Regions from separate parts of the Exiguobacterium sp. FD-YE-25-4 genome, predicted to be linked through region 1. Evidence: riboswitches for the same ligand, from Rfam matches in the RefSeq annotation. Region 1 holds a riboswitch; the other holds the start of a gene.
What was found. Region 1 has a riboswitch for FMN ahead of ribD (bifunctional diaminohydroxyphosphoribosylaminopyrimidine deaminase/5-amino-6-(5-phosphoribosylamino)uracil reductase RibD). Riboswitches for the same ligand answer to the same signal wherever they lie in the genome.
Positions count from the first base shown of each region.

Region 1 (10,675 bases):
CAGGTGAACGCGTCTCGACAAGCCAACCGGCCATCGGCGACTTCGTCACTTTGTATGAGAGCATCAAAGACCAATATGATATGGGCATCGCCGTCCACTTGTCGTCGGACTTGAGCGGGACGTATTCGGCATCGGTTCAAGGCGCAGAGATTGCCGAGTTCAAACTGCTCGCCATCGACTCACGTGCCGGCATCTACACGATGGGGCTCATGCTCGAAGAGTTGATTGAACGCGTCGAGCGTGGAGATACACTCGAGGACGTCGAAGCGTATATGAAACAACGAGTCGAGGACGTCCACATCGAATTGATTTTGCAAAACTTGACGCAAATGCAAAAAGGCGGCCGGATCTCGAAGTCGAAAGCGCTCATCGGGAATATGTTGCAATTGAAGCCGGTGCTTCGCTTCGAAGACGGTCTTATCGTTCCGTATCAAACGGTTCGGACGTATAAGAAGGCGCAAGCCCAGTTGTTCGAAGCGCTCCGTCAAGTCATCGATTCGGGTGAATGCACGGACGTCTCGATTTTCCACGGGAACGTGCCAGAACTGGCCGAGTCGTGGAAACGTGAACTCGGCGACAAAGCCAAAATTCGGGTCGACACACTCGCACCGCTCCTTGGGGCCCACACGGGGTCAGGCTCAATCGGTTTTTCGTTCTTAAAAGCAAAGTGATGACAGGATCGTGACGCGAGTCGCGATCTTTTTTTATTGTCACAACTTTCAAACAACGGCTGGAATCTTCCGCCAAAACCCTTCATACTATGTAGGAATGATAAAGAAAAGGGGGGAGACGATGCGATTTCGGAAGTACCTCATCAGAAGCTGGTTCTCGTGGTCGCTCGTCTTCATGGGAATCCTCGCCTACATGTGGCTCGGCATCGATACGTTTGATTGGTCGTTATTTTGGTTCATCTTCACGCTCGGCGCCCTGTTCGTCATGAACCCGCTCAAGCGGCGGCACCTTCACTTTACGTTCCATGAGATGTTCGTCTTCATGACGTTCTTCTTGTACGGCCTGTTGCCGGCCTTGTTGATGGGACAGCTCCTCTTACTCACGTTTCAGGCCCGGACGTTCACGAACAAAGTCGGACGTCGGCGTTTTTTGCATTTCTATCCGCTCAATACGTTGATCGAGGCGATGCTCCTCGTCTTGCCGGGGCTCGTCTATTTGCGGCTCGGCGGACAGATTGGACCGAACGTTCATCTGCTCGAACAAGGTACGGCGCTGATTGGCTTCTTTGCCGTCTTGTTCCTCGTCCTCGGCTTCAGTTTCCTGCTATCGCGGTTCTTAATTGGGGAACGGATCCCGCTCCCGATCATGTGGCGTTTGCTCCGTTTTGACTGGCTCGTCATCTCGCTCGAGCTGTTGTTCACGATGGTCGCCATCGAGGCGTTCCAACTGTTCGGATACACGGGGCTGATGGCGACGTTCCTCATCCTGTCGCTCCTCAAGATGGGATTATCGAAAGCGACGGAGACCGAAGAGACGCAGTCGAAGATCGATCAAGTCGAACGGTTGAAAGAGCAACTGTACCGCGTCGACAACGAGCAACTGCTCATCGAGAAGTTTTGGAACGGGCTCCGGGAAGTCGTCGAGCTCGAGCGCGGCTGGCTCCAAGTCAATCGGGACGGGCACCGGACGTTTTATGATATCAGCGGCCGTACGTCCACCCCCGTCGCCGACGCCTACACACTCGAACGGCACCGCGACGCGGAAGAACCATACTTTGTGTATGATTCGCTTCATGAGTGGCATCCCGACCTGCAGGCACATCAAACCGAGCTCCATCATTCGGCACTCGTCATCCAACCGGTGTCGAGCACGACGAACGCGGTCAGCTGTATGATCTCGACGACGGCGAACGGGGCTTACGACGGGGCGATTGCCGTCGAGCTCCATCGCCTGTTGAAGACACTGTCCTGGTCGCTCGAACGGATCGACGAACGGAACCGTCTCCAACATGAAAGTTTGACCGATCCGATGACGGGACTCCCGAACCAGCGGGCGCTCAAGCGGTGGACGAAAGAGCGGTTGAACGATGTCGCATCGTATCCGTTGTCGGTGTTCTTGGTCGACCTCGATCATTTCAAGGCGATCAACGACACGTACGGTCACGCGTTCGGCGATGAGGTGTTGATCGAGGCTGGGACGTTGTTCACGCGTCTCATCCGAAGCGGGGATCTCGTCACGCGTTACGGCGGCGAAGAGTTCGTTTTCGTCTTCCCACGCATGGATGAGGCTGCTGCCATCGTGACGGGGGAGAAGATTCGCCAAGCGCTCCGCAACCATCCGTTCGGCTCGGAAGGGATTCGCGTCCAGGTGACGGCGAGCATCGGCATCGAGACGATCCACGAGTACGAGGATCTCGATACATTGCTCCGCCACGCCGACCGGGCCATGTACGTCGGTGCGAAATTCAATGGACGGGACCGGGTCGCCCATTACCGCGACACGTCGACGGAACGGATTCAATGATGAAGGAGAACACAGGCTCATCGGTGTTCTCCTTTTTTGTCTGATCAACATGAACGATGCTTGGGCCGATGCCCTCCGTTCCTGGGGCGATGCGGATGCCTCCGCAGCGCGTGCCGCGCTTTACGGGGTCATCCTTACATCGCTCTCCCCTAGGAGTTCGGGCACCGGCCTAGGCGCCGTTGAACGAATATTAAATCGAATTCGATTCGCTCGTCCCTCGGCGCCCCGACTCTTGCAGGACAGCAATCCGACGGAGACCCAGCAGCGTAAGCGATGCGGCTCCGGGATTGCCTGCAGAAAGCGTGGGCGCCGAAAGGACGAGCGACAACGGTACACCTACAAAATAAAGGAGGACACCGGATACCCGGCGTCCTCCTTATGAATGAAAGATTATAATTTCTGATTGAAGATTTCTGACTCGACCGCGTGAATCGCAGCCGACCACGAGCCGTAACGATGAAGGATGGCTTTCGTGGATGGTTTGTTGTTCCGTTTTGCCCATTCGCGATACGCCTCGAAGGAAAGAGAGAAGCCCATCTCGTGAATCGCTTCACGGAGTGCGTTCGAGAGCTCGGATTTGGAATAGGTCACACTCGCTTCAAGTCCGGCCTCGGCACAGGCGTCATGCCACGAGCCGAACGTCTTGACGATATGGTAATGGCTCGGTGCTTTCGGATGAAGCTTGCGCCATTCCTGATATTTTTTGAGTGTGATGATCGATCCCATGTCGCGCGAGTAGAGGGCGAGCGTCTCGATGATATCTTCGCGCGTGTACTTCGGCATTTTATCTGGGAGGTCGACGGTCGCCTCTCCATGCCATTCGTAGCCGGCGATGGCGAGCGCCTCGGCCCATGACCCGAACTGTCGGATAATCGACTCGGGAGATGGCCAGCTTTGTTCCATCGCGAAGCGACGATACACAGAGCGACGTGGACGTTCCTTCAGCAAGTCGCCGAGTAGACGGATACAGTGAATCATCCTCTGCTGCTCGGTGGACAAGTGGTGGGATTTAGTGGATAGCGTTTGACTCAATGATGGTTCCTCCTTCCATGGACTCATATCTGAACCGACAAAGATGACGAAGTTGCTTCTACAATCATACTATCGGCCAGTTTTTACAATTTATAAGTGCATTCTTCAAGTTTTTTTAAACCGATTTTATGAACCGATAGGTCTAAAGCCCTGGTTACACTTTGAAAAAATGGTAACAGTTCTATTACAAATTTAATATTAAATGGGTTCAATTGTAAACAAAAAGTTTTATGATGGCGTAAATGTCATATTCTGTACGAAAAAGTACCCAACTGGCCAATGGGGTCATCACCGTTGCACCAGTTGAGTACTCTTCTATAATAAATTTAATTTTCAGACTAATCAATGAAAGTTTTGAAAATAACGAATTTTTTTTGAAAGGCTGGTCAGTGAAACAGACGGTCTGCTAAAATAATGGAATTGATGTAAAAAAGAAAAGAGGATATTACGATATGACAATATGGTTGTTCTACTTACTGCTCGGTTTGATTCAAGGCTTCACGGAGCCGATCCCGATTTCGTCAAGCGGTCACTTGGTCATCTTCCAAGAGCTGTTCGATATCGAACTGCCGGGACTCTCGTTCGAGATATTCGTGAACTTTGCCTCGCTGCTCGCCGTCTTGACGATTTATCGGAAAGACGTCGTCCGTCTCGTCGTCAGTCTGTGGACGTTCTTATTTAAGAAAGATCGCAGCGACGAGACGATGATTGATGTTAAGTTCATCGGGCTCTTGCTCGTCGCGACCGTCCCGGCTGGTTTGCTCGGTGTCTTGTTCGGTGATTGGATCGGGGAGACGCTCGGTGGAGTCGCCACGGTCGGTTACACGCTCATCTTGACCGGGCTTGCGCTCTGGTTCATCCGCAACATGCGCGGGAACAAAGGCGACGGCGGCATCACGCTCCGCGACGCGATTTTGATTGGACTTGCTCAAGCGGTCGCACTCATTCCAGGGATCAGCCGCTCCGGCGCCACAATCGTCATGGCGATGCTCCTCGGCATCAAGCAAGAGTCGGCCCTCCGCTTCTCGTTCTTCTTATTCATCCCGGTCAGTCTCGGGACGATGATTTTAGATGGACCGGCGCTGTTCACGAATCCGGAAACGCGTGAACTGTTCGGACCGCTCATCTTGGCGTTCATCGCCTCGTATGCGCTCACGGCCATCTCGCTCAAATGGTTCCAACACATCATGGCAAAAGGCGAACTCAAATATTTCTCGTTCTATTGCTGGATCGTCGGTCTCCTCGTCGTCCTATTCTTGGCATGATTCTGAAGGCGCTGCTCAAACGAGCGGCGCCTTTTTGCGCATTTCGTTTTGCCATCGATTTATTTTTGCGCTAAAGTGGAAGCGTACAAACAAATATTCCTTCGGGGTCGGGTGAAAGTCCCAACCGGCGGTGATAGGCGCGAGCCTCAAGTCCGTGACCCGGGCGCACGTGTGCGAACGGTGGATCTAGTGCGATTCTAGAGCCGACAGTATAGTCTGGATGGGAGAAGGAAACAGAACAGGTCCACGCGACCTGTAGTTCGTCGTACGTTTTTCTGTAAAGAAAACGCTTATTTGGCTTGCCCAAATGACGACCGACACCTCCCACCGAGACCTTGAGGATCATTCCTTGAGGTCTTTTTGTTTGTGCGAAACAAGGAGGGAGATTATGAATCAGTACATGCAACAAGCCATCCAATTGGCCAAGTTCGCCTCATCGACCGGCATCAACCCGCGTGTCGGCGCCGTCGTCGTCAAGGACGGCCGGGTCGTCGGGTTCGGCGCTCACTTGAAGGCAGGGGAAGCGCACGCCGAGGTGCACGCCATCCGCATGGCCGGCGCTGCCGCGTACGGTGCGACGATTTACGTCACGCTAGAACCTTGCTCGCATCATGGCAAGACGCCGCCGTGTGCCGATCTGCTCGTCGAGTCCGGGATCAAGCGTGCCGTCATCGCGATGGAAGACCCGAATCCGCTCGTCGCAGGGCGCGGCATCGCCCGGTTGAAAGCGGCCGGGATTGACGTCGAGGTCGGGCTACTCGAGCGTGAGGCGCGGGCGCTCAATACGGCGTTCTTGCGTTCACTCGAGACGAAGCGGCCTTATGTCATCTTGAAGACGGCGACGAGCCTCGACGGCAAAGTCGCCCTCGATACTGGTGACAGCAAGTGGGTGACCGGGACAGCAGCGAGACGGGACGTCCATGAATTGCGGGCGACGGTCGACGCGATCTTGACCGGCGTCGGCACCGTCCTCGCCGACGATCCGGCACTCACCGTCCGGCTCGACCGTGAGACGACACAACCGCTCCGAATCGTGCTCGACCGTGAGTTGCGTACGCCGCTCTCGAGTCAGCTCGTCCGGACGGCGACCGACGTACCGGTGCTTCTGTACACGACTTCGGACGACCAAACAAAACGTGACGCGCTGACAGCGAATGGCGTCGAAATCGCCGACTACACATCGCTCGAAGCTGTCCTGCAAGACGTCTACGCACGCGGCATCGGCCGCCTGCTCGTCGAAGCGGGAGCGACACTCGTCACTTCACTCTTGGACGGACAGTTCGTCGACGAGTGGGTCATGTACCAGTCGCCACGCGTATTCGGCGGCAAGGGCGGTTTTTACCGTTCGCATCATGATGGGCCGCTCGATGCGGTCGAACGGTATGAGGTTCAATCGGTCGAGACGGTCGGCACCGACATCAAACTGATCATGCGAAAGGAGGAGTCCGATGTTCACGGGAATCGTTGAAGAGATTGGCAGTGTCAAGGCAGTGAAACGGAACGGTCCGTCACTTCGGCTCACGCTGAGCGGGAAGGTCGTCCTCGAGGACGTGAAGCTCGGTGACAGCATCTCCGTCAACGGCATCTGTCTCACGGTGACGACGTTCGACCGTGACAGTTTCTCGGTCGATGTCATGCCGGAGACGCTCAAAGCGTCGAGTCTCGACAGGGTCCGCCCCGGCACGAACGTCAACTTGGAGCGGGCCATGCCCGCGAACGGACGCTTCGGCGGCCATTTCGTCTCGGGTCACGTCGACGGGGTCGGGCGCATCGTGAAAAAACGGGCGCTCGCGAACGCCGTCTATGTCGACATCAGCTGTGAGCCGTCGCTCCTCCGCTATATCGTCCCAAAAGGTTCGATTTCGGTCGACGGGACGAGCTTGACGGTATTTGATGTCACCGAACGCGGGTTCACGTTGTCGCTCATCCCGCATACGTACAGTGAGACGGTACTCGGGATGAAACAGGCAGGAGACGCGGTCAATTTGGAATGTGACATGTTGGCTAAATATATGGAAAAACTCGCAAGTCAAAAACCGATGACGCTTGAATCTCTGGCGTCGCAAGGGTATGGAAAGGCGGGATGGTAATGTTCCACACGATTGAAGAAGCAGTCGAAGATTTGAAGATGGGACGACCGATTATCGTCGTCGACGATGAGGACCGTGAGAACGAAGGAGACTTCGTCGTGCTCGCGGATAAAATGACCGCAGAGACGATGAACTTCCTCATCACGGAAGGGAAAGGGCTCGTCTGCGCCTCCCTGGCCGAAGAAGTGGCCGTTCGACTCGATTTGCAGCCAATGGTCGCAAACAGCACCGATCCACACGGGACGGCGTTCACGGTCAGCGTCGATCACGTCGATTCGACGACGGGCATCTCGGCGAGCGAACGGGCCCATACGGTTCGCGAACTCGCGAACATCAACGCCCGTCCGGCTGATTTCCAACGTCCGGGACATATTTTCCCGCTCATCGCCAAAAAAGGAGGCGTCTCGGTACGACGCGGACATACAGAAGCGTCGGTCGACTTGGCGCGCCTCGCCGGAAGTGAACCGGTCGCCGTCATCTGTGAAATCATCCGCCCGGACGGCGAGATGGCCCGGGTGCCGGACCTTGAACGCGTCGCGGAAGCGCATGGTTTAAAGTTCATCACGATCGAGGCGCTCGTCCGCTATATGGAGACGGACCTCGTCAGTCGAGAGGCGGACGTCTCGCTCCCCTCGGTGAAAGGGGACTTCCGATTGATCGGGTATCGGAACGTCCTCGACCGGGAAGAACACGTCGCACTCCTAAAAGGTGAGCTCGAACACGCACCGCTCGTCCGTATCCATTCCGAGTGTCTGACCGGCGACGTGTTCGGCTCATATCGTTGCGACTGCGGGCCACAACTCGATACAGCGATGGAGAAAGTCGAAGCCGAAGGTGGTGTCATCTTGTATATGAGACAAGAAGGGCGGGGCATCGGTCTGCTCAACAAGTTGAAGGCGTATGAACTACAAGAACAAGGGCTTGATACGGTCGAGGCGAACGTCGCGCTCGGTCTGCACGCCGATTTACGCGATTACCGGGTCAGCGCGGCGATGCTTCGTGACCTCGGGATCACGAAAGTCCGGCTCATGACGAACAACCCGGAAAAAGTCGACGCCTTGGAAGCGTGCGGGATCACGGTCATCGAACGTGTCCCGATTATCGTCGGCGCCCATGCGGCGAACGAGAAGTACCGAATGACGAAACAACAAAAAATGAACCACTTTGGAGGAGAAGAATCATGATGCATACATTTGAAGGAAACTTAGTTGGAAAAGGCTTGAAAGTCGGAATCGTCGTCGGACGGTTCAATGATCTCATCACGATGCGCTTACTGGACGGCGCGAAAGACGCGCTCAAGCGCCACGGCGTCGAACAAGACGACGTCGAGATCGCGTTCGTCCCGGGCGCGTTCGAACTCCCGCTCGTCGCCAAAAAGATGGCGATGAGCAAGAAGTATGATGCCGTCATCACGCTCGGGGCGGTCATCCGCGGCGCGACGCCGCACTTCGATTACGTCTGCAGCGAAGCGGCAAAAGGTGTCGCCCAAGCGAGTTATCAGTCAGAAGTACCGGTCATCTTCGGCGTCTTGACGACCGAGACGATCGAGCAGGCCATCGAGCGCGCCGGCACGAAAGCCGGGAACAAAGGCTGGGAAGCGGCAACGGCGGCCATCGAGATGGCGAACTTGATGCGCTCGTTTTAATAGGATGGAGGAGAGCGAACCGGCTCTCCTCTTTTTTTGTCGTTAGCAACGCGTGTGTCCCGGGAAAAGAATAAGGTGAAAAGGGGGCGACGGTGATGTGGGAATGGGTGGCTCAACTGAGCCCGGCCATGCAGGCACTGCTCGGGACGATGTTCACGTGGGGGATGACCGCGCTCGGGGCGGCCATCGTCTTTATGACGAAGTCGATCAACGCGCGGTTGATGGACAGTATGCTCGGGTTTGCCGGCGGGGTCATGATCGCCGCTAGTTTTTGGTCACTCCTTGCGCCAGCCATCGAGATGGCGGAGCAAGACGCGATGCCGGCTTGGTTGCCGGCGACCGTCGGCTTTTTAGCGGGCGGTCTGTTTTTGGCGGTCGTCGACAAACTGATCCCGCACGTGCATCCCACATCTCCGATTGAGGACGCGGAAGGTATCCGCCCGCAAAAACGAAAGCGGAGCACGTTGCTCGTCTTGGCGATCACGCTGCACAACATCCCGGAAGGACTGGCCGTCGGCGTCGCCTTCGGGGCGGTCGCGGCCGATTTCCCGTCCGCTTCGCTGACGGGTGCCATCGCCTTGGCCATCGGCATCGGCATTCAAAACTTTCCGGAAGGTGCCGCCGTGTCGCTCCCGCTCAGACGAGACGGCCTCTCCCGGCGCCGAAGTTTTTTCTACGGTCAGTTATCGGGCATGGTCGAACCGGCGGCTGCCTTGGTCGGTGTCTGGGCCGTGCTCGTAATGGAGCCGCTGTTGCCGTTCGCGCTCAGCTTTGCCGCCGGGGCGATGATTTTCGTCGTCGTCGAAGAGGTCATCCCTGGGTCGCAAGAGAACGGGCATAAAGATATGGCATCGATGGCATTGATGCTCGGCTTCACGATCATGATGATTTTAGATGTAGCGCTCGGGTGAGGGCATGACAAAAGGAGCGCTGACGGTTGCGTCGGCGCTCCTTTATGTGGTGAACAGCCCGGCTCAAATGAGCCGGGCTGATGGATTAAAACGTCTCAGACGTCGTTTTTGCTTGCATGTGGAGTTGGATATAATCCGGTCCGCCTGCTTTTGAGTCTGTGCCTGACATGTTGAACCCGCCGAACGGCTGATAGCCGACGATGGCGCCTGTACAGCCACGGTTGAAATACAAGTTCCCGACGTGGAAGTTCTGACGCGCGTACTCTTGGTTCGAGCGGTCACGCGTGAGGACGGCACCCGTCAAGCCGTATTCCGTGTTGTTGGCGATGTCGATCGCTTCTTTGAAATCTTTCGCTTTCGTGAAGGCGACGATCGGTCCAAAGATCTCTTCTTGCATGAGACGTGCTTTCGGTGCGACGTCGGCGACGACCGTCGGCTCGACGAAGTAGCCTGTCGAGTCGTCAGCTTTTCCGCCGGCGACGATCTTGCCTTCTTCTTTGGCGACGTCGAAGTATGACGTGATCTTCTTGAACGCGGCCGCATCGATGACCGGTCCCATGAAGTGTTCGTTCTGCTCCGTGTTGCCGACCGAGAGTTCGTTAGTCAATTCGACGACGCGATCGAGCACCGTGTCATACACGCTGTCGACGATGACGGCACGTGAACAAGCCGAACATTTTTGACCTGAGAAACCGAATGCCGATTTGACGATCGATTGGGCCGCGAGTTCGAGGTCCGCTGATTCGTCGACGACGATCGTGTCTTTTCCGCCCATCTCAGCGATGACACGTTTGAGCCAGATTTGGCCGTCGTTCAATTTCGAGGCGCGCTCGTTGATGCGCAAGCCCACGTCACGTGAACCTGTGAAGCTGATGAAGCGTGTCTTCGGATGGTCGACGAGGTAGTCACCGACTTCAGCGCCTGGTCCCGGGATGAAGTTGAGGACACCTTTCGGCAAGCCTGCTTCTTCCATGACCTCGACGAATTTCGCAGCGACGATCGGTGTCGTCGAAGCTGGTTTCAAGAGGATCGTGTTACCGGCGACGATGGCCGCGACGGCCGTCCCTGCCATGATCGCGAACGGGAAGTTCCAAGGGCTGATGACGATCCCGACCCCGAGTGGGATGTAGTCATAGCGGTTGTATTCGCCCGGACGGCTCTCGACTTTTTTACCTGGTTTGAGTTCGAGCATTTGACGTGCGTAGTACTCCATGAAGTCGATCGCTTCCGCTGTATCCGCGTCTGCTTCGTTCCACG
Region 1 is NZ_CM168041.1:2,214,712-2,225,386, reverse strand. It holds gene AC13H5_RS11475 (DegV family protein) at 1-671, shown strand, start outside; gene AC13H5_RS11470 (GGDEF domain-containing protein) at 793-2,475, shown strand; gene AC13H5_RS11465 (homing endonuclease associated repeat-containing protein) at 2,866-3,507, opposite strand; gene AC13H5_RS11460 (undecaprenyl-diphosphate phosphatase) at 3,960-4,772, shown strand; FMN riboswitch at 4,866-5,008, shown strand; gene ribD (bifunctional diaminohydroxyphosphoribosylaminopyrimidine deaminase/5-amino-6-(5-phosphoribosylamino)uracil reductase RibD) at 5,161-6,240, shown strand; gene ribE (riboflavin synthase) at 6,221-6,862, shown strand; gene ribB (3,4-dihydroxy-2-butanone-4-phosphate synthase) at 6,862-8,046, shown strand; gene ribH (6,7-dimethyl-8-ribityllumazine synthase) at 8,043-8,507, shown strand; gene AC13H5_RS11435 (ZIP family metal transporter) at 8,603-9,418, shown strand; gene pruA (L-glutamate gamma-semialdehyde dehydrogenase) at 9,504-10,675, opposite strand, start outside.

Region 2 (10,675 bases), 220 kb from region 1:
GATGCATCGTCAAATATGTCGCTTCACCTCGCGGGACAGGACGCTTTAATTCGCGTTCCATGATGCCCATCAGCTCCCAAGCAGTACTATAGCATAGCGGATATTCTTCGCGCAATACCTTTTCAATTTTTTGTGGGGCCTCCACCATCTCACCCGTCGCAACCCGCTCAACGGCGTACCTTAAGTGCCGAAGTAAGCGCTTATAATCGAGTGAACTCCGGTCCATTTTGACGTTCAAACGACTCTCAATCGTCTGAACGATTTGCCCGATGATTTGGTTGTGCCGGTTGACCTCGAGGACGTTTTTAAACGTCGTCGCCGAATGGATATGGAGCGCGATAAATCCGATCTCCGCGTCCGGCAACAGCACGTCGAGCCGCTCGTGAATCATATCGACGATTCGTTCAGCCAAGGCGTACTCATTCGGATAGAGCGATTCGGTCTCGAGCAAGAACGGATTTGTCACTTCCATCCCTTGTTCGATCCGCTTCATCGTGAAGAACAAGTGGTCGGTCAAACCGATATGGATATGTTGATCGACTTTTTTACCTGTGTTGTTCTCGATAAAGCCGACGATTTCTTGCATGAAGGCAATAAAGTCTTCATCGACGTGTTTGACGAGCTCACGGTATTGAGATTGTTCTTCTTTATCTGTCAGTTGATACACTTTCTCCGGGACACTGGCCGGGTCGACGAGATCGCCCGCTTTCTTGCCGAAGCCAATCCCTTTCCCGAGTAGAATGACTTCCGGTTCCGGATCATGTTGGCAAATGACAACGCTATTATTCAACACTTTCTTGATCGTATACATCGGTAATGTCATTCTCATCGCATCCCTTACTAATTAAATCGTTATCTTATCTAGTATATCGGTTCGCCTTCTAAAAAAGTAGGCAGAAAACAAAAAAGACGAACATTTCTGCCGTCTTTAAAACATTGAGTAACCACTCTTACGCAAGTAGCGGATCGTGACGCCGGCCAAAATCGCACCGAGCAGTCCGAAACCGAGCATGAACACATCCAAAAACTGAAGTCCGAGCACCCGTTCGTAAACGTTGGCGAGCGCGGTCGATGTCTCCGTGATGTAACTCGAGAGCTTGACGTTATCAATCATCATAATGACGAAAATCGGATAGATGAACACGAGCGTCCATGTTTTTTTAAGTAGCATGTTCAAAATGAAGCCGATGCTGAAGAAGATGACCAAATAAAGAATCGCCCCAATGACAGCCTGGATGATATGCATGCGATTGCCCCCTTTTCCCGTTGTCTATTATACCGAATCGCCCTCTCTTAGGTCAAAGGTGAACCATGAGGCGTCATCAAAAAAAGTAGCCCGTTCGGATGAGCGGGCTACTTGGTCATATTGCTTAGAATTTACCTTTTTTGAGGACGAGACCGTACTTCTTCAATTCGATGAAGTGTTTGTTGTCGATCACTTTCTTCATGAATGAAGCGTTGCGACCGAAGATCTTTTTGCCCATGACGATGCCGATACCGTCGTTATGGCCAAGTGAAGCGACTGTCCCTTTGCTCTCATACGTGAATTTCGAAGTCGATTTTCCGTTGATGAGCGCCGCGATGTTTTTCGCTACGTTGTGCGCTTGTTGCGTCGCGATTTGAGCAGTCGGCGGGTATGGACGGTTTGAGACCGGATCCATGACAGCCGAGCAGTCACCGATGATGAAGACGTTGTCGTGACCAGGGGCACGGTTGTCCGCCTCGACCATGACACGGTTACGGACCGCTTCAAAACCAGATTTCTCGATGATCGGGCTACCGCTCACGCCACCTGTCCAAAGGATCGTGTTCGCTGCGATCGTCTCCGTCGTGTCGCCTTGAAGCGGACCGAACGTGACGACGCCAGGCTCAACGCCTTTGATGCCGTTGCCGAGTTTCATCTCGACACCGTTACGCTCGAGCCATTTCTGTGCATACGTCGTAAGTTCTGGGTCGAAACCAGGAAGGACGGTCGGAGCCGCCTCGATGTTCACGATACGAACCGCTTCACGTGGCACGTCATACTGCTTGCAAAGCTCAGGGACACGGTTGACGAGCTCACCGAGGAACTCGATACCTGTGAAACCTGCACCGCCGACGACGATTGTCACGTACGAGCGGTCAGCCGACCCGTTCGTCTTGTATTGTGCGAATGAGTATTCGATATGTTCTTTGATTTTACGGACGCTGTTCAATGAACTGATTGTCATCGCGTTCTCTTTGAGGCCTGGGATTCCGAATGTTTCTGGAATGCCGCCGAGTGCGAACACGACATAATCATATTCAACAGTCGAGCCGTCTGCGAGGAGTACTTGTTTAGCCGTAGTATCGACGCGATCGACGATCCCTTTGACAAATTTCACGCGTGACGGGTTCACAACGTCGTTGATGTAGATACGAGCTTGCTCCGGTTTCATCGTTCCGGCCGCTGGTTCATGGAGCCACGTCGTCTGGTAATGGTAATCATGCTTGTTGATGAGCGTGATGTTCGCGTCGCCAGCTGAGAGCGTCTTCTGGAGGTTCACCGCTGTGATGAGTCCACCGAAACCTGCGCCAAGAATAACAATGTTAGGTCGTTTCATGTTCATTTCCACCTTGTTTTGATAGTTTTGTTTTCTTGAACAATCATGTTGTGTGTTTTTTCACATGAATGTTCACAATAAAGCCTAAACCTTGTTCAACCAATGTTCACAATTGCTTCTTGTTCATTGTACGCTGTTTATTTCGTTTTCTCAATGGAAAAGCTTATCTTCTTGAATTTTTTTTGAATGTATAGGATGTTTGTACAGAATGGATTTAATTCACGATTGTCACTATAATGGATGTATACGTTTTGAGGAGGAATTCGATGAAATCGACGAAAGATGTGATCATCATCGGTGGCGGCCCGGTCGGACTGTTCACCGCATTTTATGCAGGTATGCGCCAACTCGATACGGCGTTGATTGAAAGTTTGCCGCAGCTCGGCGGACAATTATCGACACTGTATCCAGAAAAATATATTTACGACATCGCCGGCTTCCCGAAAGTGAAAGCCCAAGATTTGATTGACCAATTAAAAGCCCAAGCCGATCAGTTCGAGCAGGACTATCGCCTCGGGGAGACGGTCGAGACGGTCGAACGTCTTGAAGACGGCACGTTCCAGATTACGACGAACAAGGATGAGTACCATACGAAAGCCATCATCATCACGGCCGGGAACGGGGCATTCGCCGCACGACCACTCGGTCTCGATGGTTGTGAAGACTATGCCAACCTTCATTACTTCGTCGACAACATGGAGAAGTTCCGCGACCGCCGCGTCATGATTGCTGGCGGCGGCGACTCGGCTGTCGACTGGGCGCTCATGCTCGAAGGCATCGCCAAGGAAGTCCATATCGTTCACCGCCGTGACCGCTTCCGTGCCCACGAGCATACGGTCGAACAGATGAAGGCCTCAACGATCAACGTCTGGACACCATATAACATTGAGTCACTTTCAGGTGAGACACACATCGAGTCGGTCGAATTGACGGACAAAGACGGCGAATCGAAATTCGTCGAAATCGACGACCTCATCTGTAACTACGGTTTCGTCTCATCGCTCGGCCCAATCAAAAACTGGGGCATGGAGTTCGAGAAGAACACAATCCGCGTCGACTCACGCATGGAGACGACGGTCGCCGGCATCTTCGCCTGTGGTGACATCGCGACTTATGAAGGAAAAGTGAAATTGATTGCGACAGGCTTCGGTGAAGCCCCGATCGCCATCAACCAGGTGAAGCAGCTCGTCGACCCGACAGCGCGTCACCCGCAACATTCGACTTCGGTATTTGCCGGGAAATAATGATGTGGCCCCCATCTTCACGATGAGGGCCATTTTTCATTTGCGGATTGTTTGCACAATGACCCGGTCAAGCCAGTCGTCGAGTTGAGTGAAGACGAAACCGGCCTTTTTCGCCTCGGCAATCGACATATAATAGTCGACGTCCGTATCGTACGGCGACGACTCGCCATCTTTGATGATCTGGACCGGTTTATTTAAGTGATGGCCGATCCGTTCCATGAGTGCCCCGAGCGAGATGACCCCTTCACTCGCCGCGTTGAACGGTCCGGTCACGTTCGCCCGACCGACCCATTCTAGAAAGGCGGCCGCCTCAAAGCTTGAGATGAATCCCATCTTCGCTTCCGGGTGATGCAGTACGATCGGCTCTTCCCGTCGGACGGCGTCGATATAAAACTTGAGACGGTCTGTATAGTCGTCGGGTCCGAGCACGATTGGCAAGCGGACCGTCGCGACCGGGAACGAGGCGCGATGGAAGAAATAAGACTCAGCCTCTCGCTTCCCTTGCCCGTAATCATGTTCGGATTCGAGATGATAGTCATGATGGAGCGGATTGAAATCACTTTCTTTCAACTCGGCGTCTGGCGCATAAACCGACATCGTCGACGTGAGCACATATTTACCGACCTGGTCCATGAAAGCGTCCGAGGCGATCTTTGCCTGGTACGGGTTAAAGCAAATATTGTCATAGACGAGGTCGTAATGGTCGCGTGACAAATCTTTCATCGTCGCCACCGACTGCCGGTCCCCTTTGATCGACCGGATGCCCTCCGCCTCGGGTACTTGCAGTTGTCCACGCGTCACAATCGTCACATCGTCACCGGCCTCCGCCAACCGAAGCGCCAACCGCTTTCCAAAATAGCGTGAGCCACCGAAAATCAATACTTTTCTCATCGTCCCTGCCCCTCCTACATGAAATGACATCTCTTTTCATTTTCCCTTGCATCCTCTCGACTAATCTTCCACATCCTTGAATATTTTTGTTATTCTTATATATATAGACAAGAAAGAGGCGAGACGCATGCATCAGATCACATTAGAAAAAGGATGGTCGTGTGAATTACCGACACAATATGCCATTTACCAAAGCTTATCGGACTTCAGCCGTTACTCGGTCCTTGACCAAGAGGAAGAGAGCGTCTGTTCGTTCCGCATCACGAACGACACGTGTAAAATCACAGCGTTTCGTCCTTGGCAACATCAAATCGAGTTAGACGCGGCTTCGAAACTCATTCGATTAATTCTGATTGAAGAGACAGACTGAATACAAAAAAGGCCAATCATGAACATGATTGGCCTTTCGTTTAGCAATCCCCAGGTGTCCCGGCGTTCGACGCCGTCCGGAAACTCGAGCCGCAACCGCACGTGGCGATGGCGTTCGGGTTTTTAATCGTGAAGCCGCCTCCGAGCATCGACTGCTTATAGTCGATCTCGAGACCGTCGACGACCCCGTGATCGGCTTCGGCGACGATGACACGGACGCCGTGGTGGTCAAACTGAACGTCCTTGTCTGTCTTATCCTCATCAAACCCCATCCCGTAAGACAGGCCGGTACACCCGCCCCCTTGCACTTTGATCCGCAAGTACTGGTCGTCGGGGCGTTCGGTCTGTTTCATCATATCGATGACTTGTAATGCGGCTGATTCTGTCAAATGAATCATCTGAACTCCTCCTTCGTTATCTTAACTTCAAGTCAACTGACTTGAGATTTTGTGAAATATCTTGTATAACTAAACTGTAACAAAAAAAATTAAATCGTTCCATCTTCGGGGCAGGGTGAAATTCCCGACCGGCGGTATTGAAGACAAGTTCTTCTCAGCCCGTGAGCGAGCAAGGCGTTGCTTGCTGATTTCGTGAGATTCGAAAGCCGACAGTAAAGTCTGGATGGGAGAAGATGGCGGCATCCGACCGATATCCGGATGTTTTCTTCGGCGTGGTCTAAACACCGATGAGAACATCTATTTCGTATGCGCGTAAACTCTCCCGATTGTTTGATACAATCGGGTTTTTCTATGCGACGGGTGCCATTCATCAAGGAGCGACAAAAGGAGAGATTTTGATGAAAACAACGCGCAACAAACGATTGACAACACTGGTGACGCTATCGATGCTCGGGGCCATTTCTTTTGTCCTCATGCTCTTTAACTTCCCGCTGCCTTTCCTACCACCGTTCCTAAAAGTGGATTTCAGTGACATTCCCGCGCTCGTCGCCGGGATCGTGTTCTCCCCACTCGCAGGCGTCGTGGTTGTCGCTCTAAAAAACGTCCTCTACTATGTCTTCAATGGTGGCGGCGTTCCGGTCGGTGAAGTCGCGAACTTCTTTGCAGGTGTCGCCTTCATGTATCCGGTCGCATGGTTCTACCATAAACGTAAAACGAATAAAGCGCTCGCTTCAGGCCTCGTGGCCGGTACGATCACGATGGCACTCAGCTTGGCGATCTTGAACTATTTGCTCATCTTACCAGCCTACGCGTTCTTCTTCGGCATGACCGAGATGGCGCAACCGGCAGTCAAAACGGACCTCGTCCTATACGGTATCTTGCCGTTCAACTTCATTAAGGCCTTGTTGATCAGCGCCTTGTTCGTCCCACTCTTCCTCAAATTGAAGCCGTGGATCGAACGCCAGCGCATGCAACTTCAAGCGTAACTGACAAGCACCTAGACCCCGGTCTAGGTGCTTTTTGTATAGGTACGCTATGCTAATGAGAGAATAGGAGGAGATGGATTGAACACGACTGAAGATGTGACCCATTTTTTAGAGACTGATGTGGAACTGATGCGTCTGTTGACAATCGTCGCTTCGCTCGGTTTACCCGATTGGTGGATTTGTGCCGGATACGTGCGGGCAAAAATATGGGATGACGCGCACGGCTACGAAGTACCGACGCCGACCGAGGACGTCGATGTCATCTACTTTGACCGATCTCACATCGACGAGGCGATTGAAAAACAGTATGAGGCACAACTGCACGACCTGTTACCGAACGTCCCTTGGTCGGTCAAAAACCAGGCCCGCATGCATCTGGTCAATCAATTGCCACCGTATCAATCTGCGGTCGACGCCTTGGCCCATTTCCCTGAGACGGTCACGGCCATCGGTGTCAGCCTTGATGCGAGCGGACGCTTGAAGCTGGCCGCCCCTTACGGTATCGACGACATAGTCAAACTACAGTTACGACCGACCCCGGCCTTTGCGAACGACTCTTCACACCATCATATTTATCGAGCCCGGATCAGTAAAAAGAATTGGCAAGCCACTTGGCCGAGACTCCAAGAAGTGGATATACCTCGTCAGGAACGATAAACCCCCACCGTTTCCTGGTCAATCCCTTCTATCGGTCCTAGTCACATATGACAAACCTGACAGAAGAATGCACCTAAGTAACTTAGCTTTGTTACTTTTGTGCGGATAATTTTACTCTATGTAATACTCGAACGTGAATCGGTGTTACTAATTCAATTAATGCCACCTCTACAATTTTTCCAGCTATAGGTTTTACAATATCAGTACAATATTCAAAAGCATCTTTCATCTTTTCTTTAGACAATCTGTTTGCCAGTGTACAGTGCGGAATCCATGAGTCCGGCAAATATAAGGACTCAGCGTTATCATTAAACTCCCCAAATATACGATGATGCTCTAAGTGGAGGCTCCTCAATCCGGATGAGATTGTAGGTGAAAGAAAAAGTGCACTCGATTGAATGAACGTACCCAACGTACTAAATGTTAGATTTATAATCTCCTTCGATTGATAGTAGCTGTCCATCAGTTCGATATACGCCTCAACATTCAAACTACTGTAACTAGCTAATGTTATATGAGGTTGTCGATTCGAGACTTCATATGCATAAGAAGTAATTCCTTCTTGTTTCAAGCCTTCCCATACCTCTTGAATTCGTTTCTCCGTTTGTTCATCAAAAAGCGCTATCATTCCATACATATGTCATTCCTCCCCAAAAAAGAGTGACCACCGAAGTGATCACTCTGAGTATACCGTGTTTGATTAGAGAAGAAGACCAGCAAGTGTCGCTGACATCAAGTTGGCAAGCGTACCTGCGAGAATCGCGAGGACACCCATGCGCGCGATGTCGTTCCGACGGTTCGGCGCCATTCCACCAAGACCACCGAGAAGGATGGCGAGTGATGAGATGTTGGCGAATCCACAGAGTGCGAACGCGATCATAGCTTCCGTACGTGCCGAGAGGTCACCAGAACCGATGATTGGTGCGAATTCAGAGAAAGCGACGAATTCGTTCAACACGAGTTTTTGTCCGAGGAAGCTACCGAATTGAACAGCATCTGCCCATGGCACACCGATCACGAATGCGAGCGGCGCGAACACATAACCAAGAATCAATTGAAGCGTGAGGCCGTCGAAACCGAACAAGCCACCGATTCCACCGAGAATCAAGTTAACGAGCGCGATCAATGAAACGAAGGCGAGAAGCATCGCACCGACGTTCAAAGCAAGGAAGAGACCGTCAGAGGCACCGCGAGCGGCTGCATCGACGAAGTTCGCTGCCTTGTTCTCCTCATCTTCAGCGATTTCGATATCGTCATCCGGTACGTCTGTTTCCGGGACGATGATTTTCGCGAACATGAGACCCGCAGGAGCAGCCATGAAGCTCGCTGCGAGCAAGTACTCGAGCGGTACACCAAGAGCAGCGTATCCAGCAAGAACTGAACCGGCAACCGAGGCGAGACCACCGACCATGACAGCGAAGAGTTCCGATTGTGTCATCGTTGGAAGGTAAGGTTTGATGACGAGCGGCGCTTCCGTCTGACCGACGAAGATGTTCGCTGTCGCTGAGAGCGACTCTTTACGTGACGTGCCAAGTGCTTTGGCGAGAGCCGTACCGAGGATACGAATCACCCACTGCATGACACCTACATAGTAGAGAAGTGCGATGAGTGACGACATGAAGACGATAATCGTCAACACTTGGAACGCGAAGACGAAGTTGTCTCCGCCGACAGCTGTACCGAAGACGAAACTAATCCCGGCGTTCGCCGTGTTCAAGACGTTCTGGACGCCTCCTGAGATCCATTCTAACGCGTTACGTCCTACTGTAGTGAAGAGGACGAGGAAGGCGAACGTAAACTGTACCGCGAAAGCGGCAAGCACGGTGCGCCATTTGATGGCTTTACGGTTGGTCGAGAAGATGTAAGCGATTCCAATTAGTGCCAAAATACCAACCACGCTCATGATATTCATTGGTGTTGTGCTCCTTTCATATTGGGGAAACCTGATAATGTGATATACCCGAATCGAGATGTGTCCTACCGTTTGAAACGCTTTCTTTTTCTGTTGTTAAACGTCAGACAACCTACATTCGAACCTCTTTGAATATAACAGACCCTTTTTAAAAATGCAACGGGTCAAAACGGTCAAAATAAAAAAAGTTTGAAGGTCCTTCAAACTTTTTCACCATGCCATTTCTTCAATTTTTTCATATACATTCGTCACGAGTTGTTCCGGTGTATCCCCGGTCACGACCTCACCATCGACGAGACAAAACAAGTCAAGCGAACAGACGCCGCAGTAGCCCGTACAGCCATATTCGACGACGTCTAAGTCTGGATCGGACTCTAATTTGGCGCGGGCGATTTGTGAACCCATCGCTAAATTGGAGGCACAGAACTCAATGATCGGATTCATCATGTCATTCACCCTTCCCCTTTCCTTCAAAGCAGGAAAATGGTTCTTCTACGGCGTATTATAACATGATACAGTTGAAGTGTAACAAAGGGGGATTTTTATGCGCAAATTAGTCGTCTTGGGAGGCGGTTACGGGGGTATGCGTGTAATCGAACGTGTCCTCGGCCATCAGCTGAAGGACGTATCGATCACACTCATCGACCGTCTACCTTACCATGGATTAAAAACAGAGTATTATGCACTTGCGGCGGGGACCGTGTCGGATCGTGACATCCGCATCGATTTTCCAGAAGAGGTCGACTACATATACGGCCAAGTCACCGATATCGATACGGGGGACAAAATGGTCCTGCTCGCGAGCGGGGAAAAAGTGCCGTACGACGACCTCGTCATCGGCCTCGGTTGCGAGGACAAGTACCATAACGTACCCGGTGCCGCCGAGTTCACGTACAGCATCCAAACGTTAGAAGAATCACGAAAGACCCAGCAAGCAATCAACGGCCTATCTCCGGGATCGGTCGTCTCGATCGTCGGTGCCGGCCTGTCCGGTGTCGAGCTCGCCAGCGAGCTGCGCGAGAGTCGTCCCGACTTGACGGTTCGTTTGTTCGACCGCGGCCCGTCCGTCCTATCGTTCCTATCAAACCGTGTCTCGATGTATGTCCAGTCTTGGTTCGAGGAACATGGTGTCGAAGTCATCAATAACTCGAACATCGTCCGGGTCGACGCCGATGGGTTATGGAACCATGAACAGCACTTCGCTTCCGATTTGACGGTGTGGACCGCCGGGATTCAACCGGTCGCCGTCGTCCGCAACCAAGGTTGGGAACTCGATGGGGGTGGACGTGTCAAATTGACACCACACCACTACGTCCCGGAACAGCCCGATATCTTCGTCGTCGGGGACAACGCCAGCCTGCCGTATGCACCTTCGGGTCAGCTCGCAGAAGCGCAGGCCGAACAGATCGTCCAAGTGCTACTCTGTAAATGGAAAGGTGTCGGGTATCCGGATTTGCCGGATATCAAACTCCGAGGCACGTTAGGATCGCTTGGGAAGAAGGCCGGATTCGGCGTCTTCATGGGCAAGCAGTCGCTCACCGGAAAAGTCGCGCGATTGCTCAAGTCCGGAATTCTTTGGAAACATAAAGTCATTAAATAACATGCCTGGGTCGACCATCTCGGTCGATCCTTTTTA
Region 2 is NZ_CM168041.1:1,997,563-2,008,237, forward strand. It holds gene glcT (glucose PTS transporter transcription antiterminator GlcT) at 1-823, opposite strand, end outside; gene AC13H5_RS10305 (YuiB family protein) at 929-1,246, opposite strand; gene AC13H5_RS10310 (NAD(P)/FAD-dependent oxidoreductase) at 1,371-2,582, opposite strand; gene AC13H5_RS10315 (NAD(P)/FAD-dependent oxidoreductase) at 2,849-3,826, shown strand; gene AC13H5_RS10320 (NAD-dependent epimerase/dehydratase family protein) at 3,863-4,717, opposite strand; gene AC13H5_RS10325 (hypothetical protein) at 4,845-5,087, shown strand; gene AC13H5_RS10330 (HesB/IscA family protein) at 5,128-5,484, opposite strand; FMN riboswitch at 5,582-5,723, shown strand; gene AC13H5_RS10335 (ECF transporter S component) at 5,883-6,470, shown strand; gene AC13H5_RS10340 (nucleotidyltransferase family protein) at 6,600-7,127, shown strand; gene AC13H5_RS10345 (2'-5' RNA ligase family protein) at 7,219-7,764, opposite strand; gene AC13H5_RS10350 (NupC/NupG family nucleoside CNT transporter) at 7,828-9,039, opposite strand; gene AC13H5_RS10355 (YuzB family protein) at 9,250-9,486, opposite strand; gene AC13H5_RS10360 (NAD(P)/FAD-dependent oxidoreductase) at 9,584-10,639, shown strand.
Region 2: it holds a riboswitch for FMN, as region 1 does, so the genes downstream of both, AC13H5_RS10335 (ECF transporter S component) here and ribD (bifunctional diaminohydroxyphosphoribosylaminopyrimidine deaminase/5-amino-6-(5-phosphoribosylamino)uracil reductase RibD) in region 1, are expected to answer to the same signal.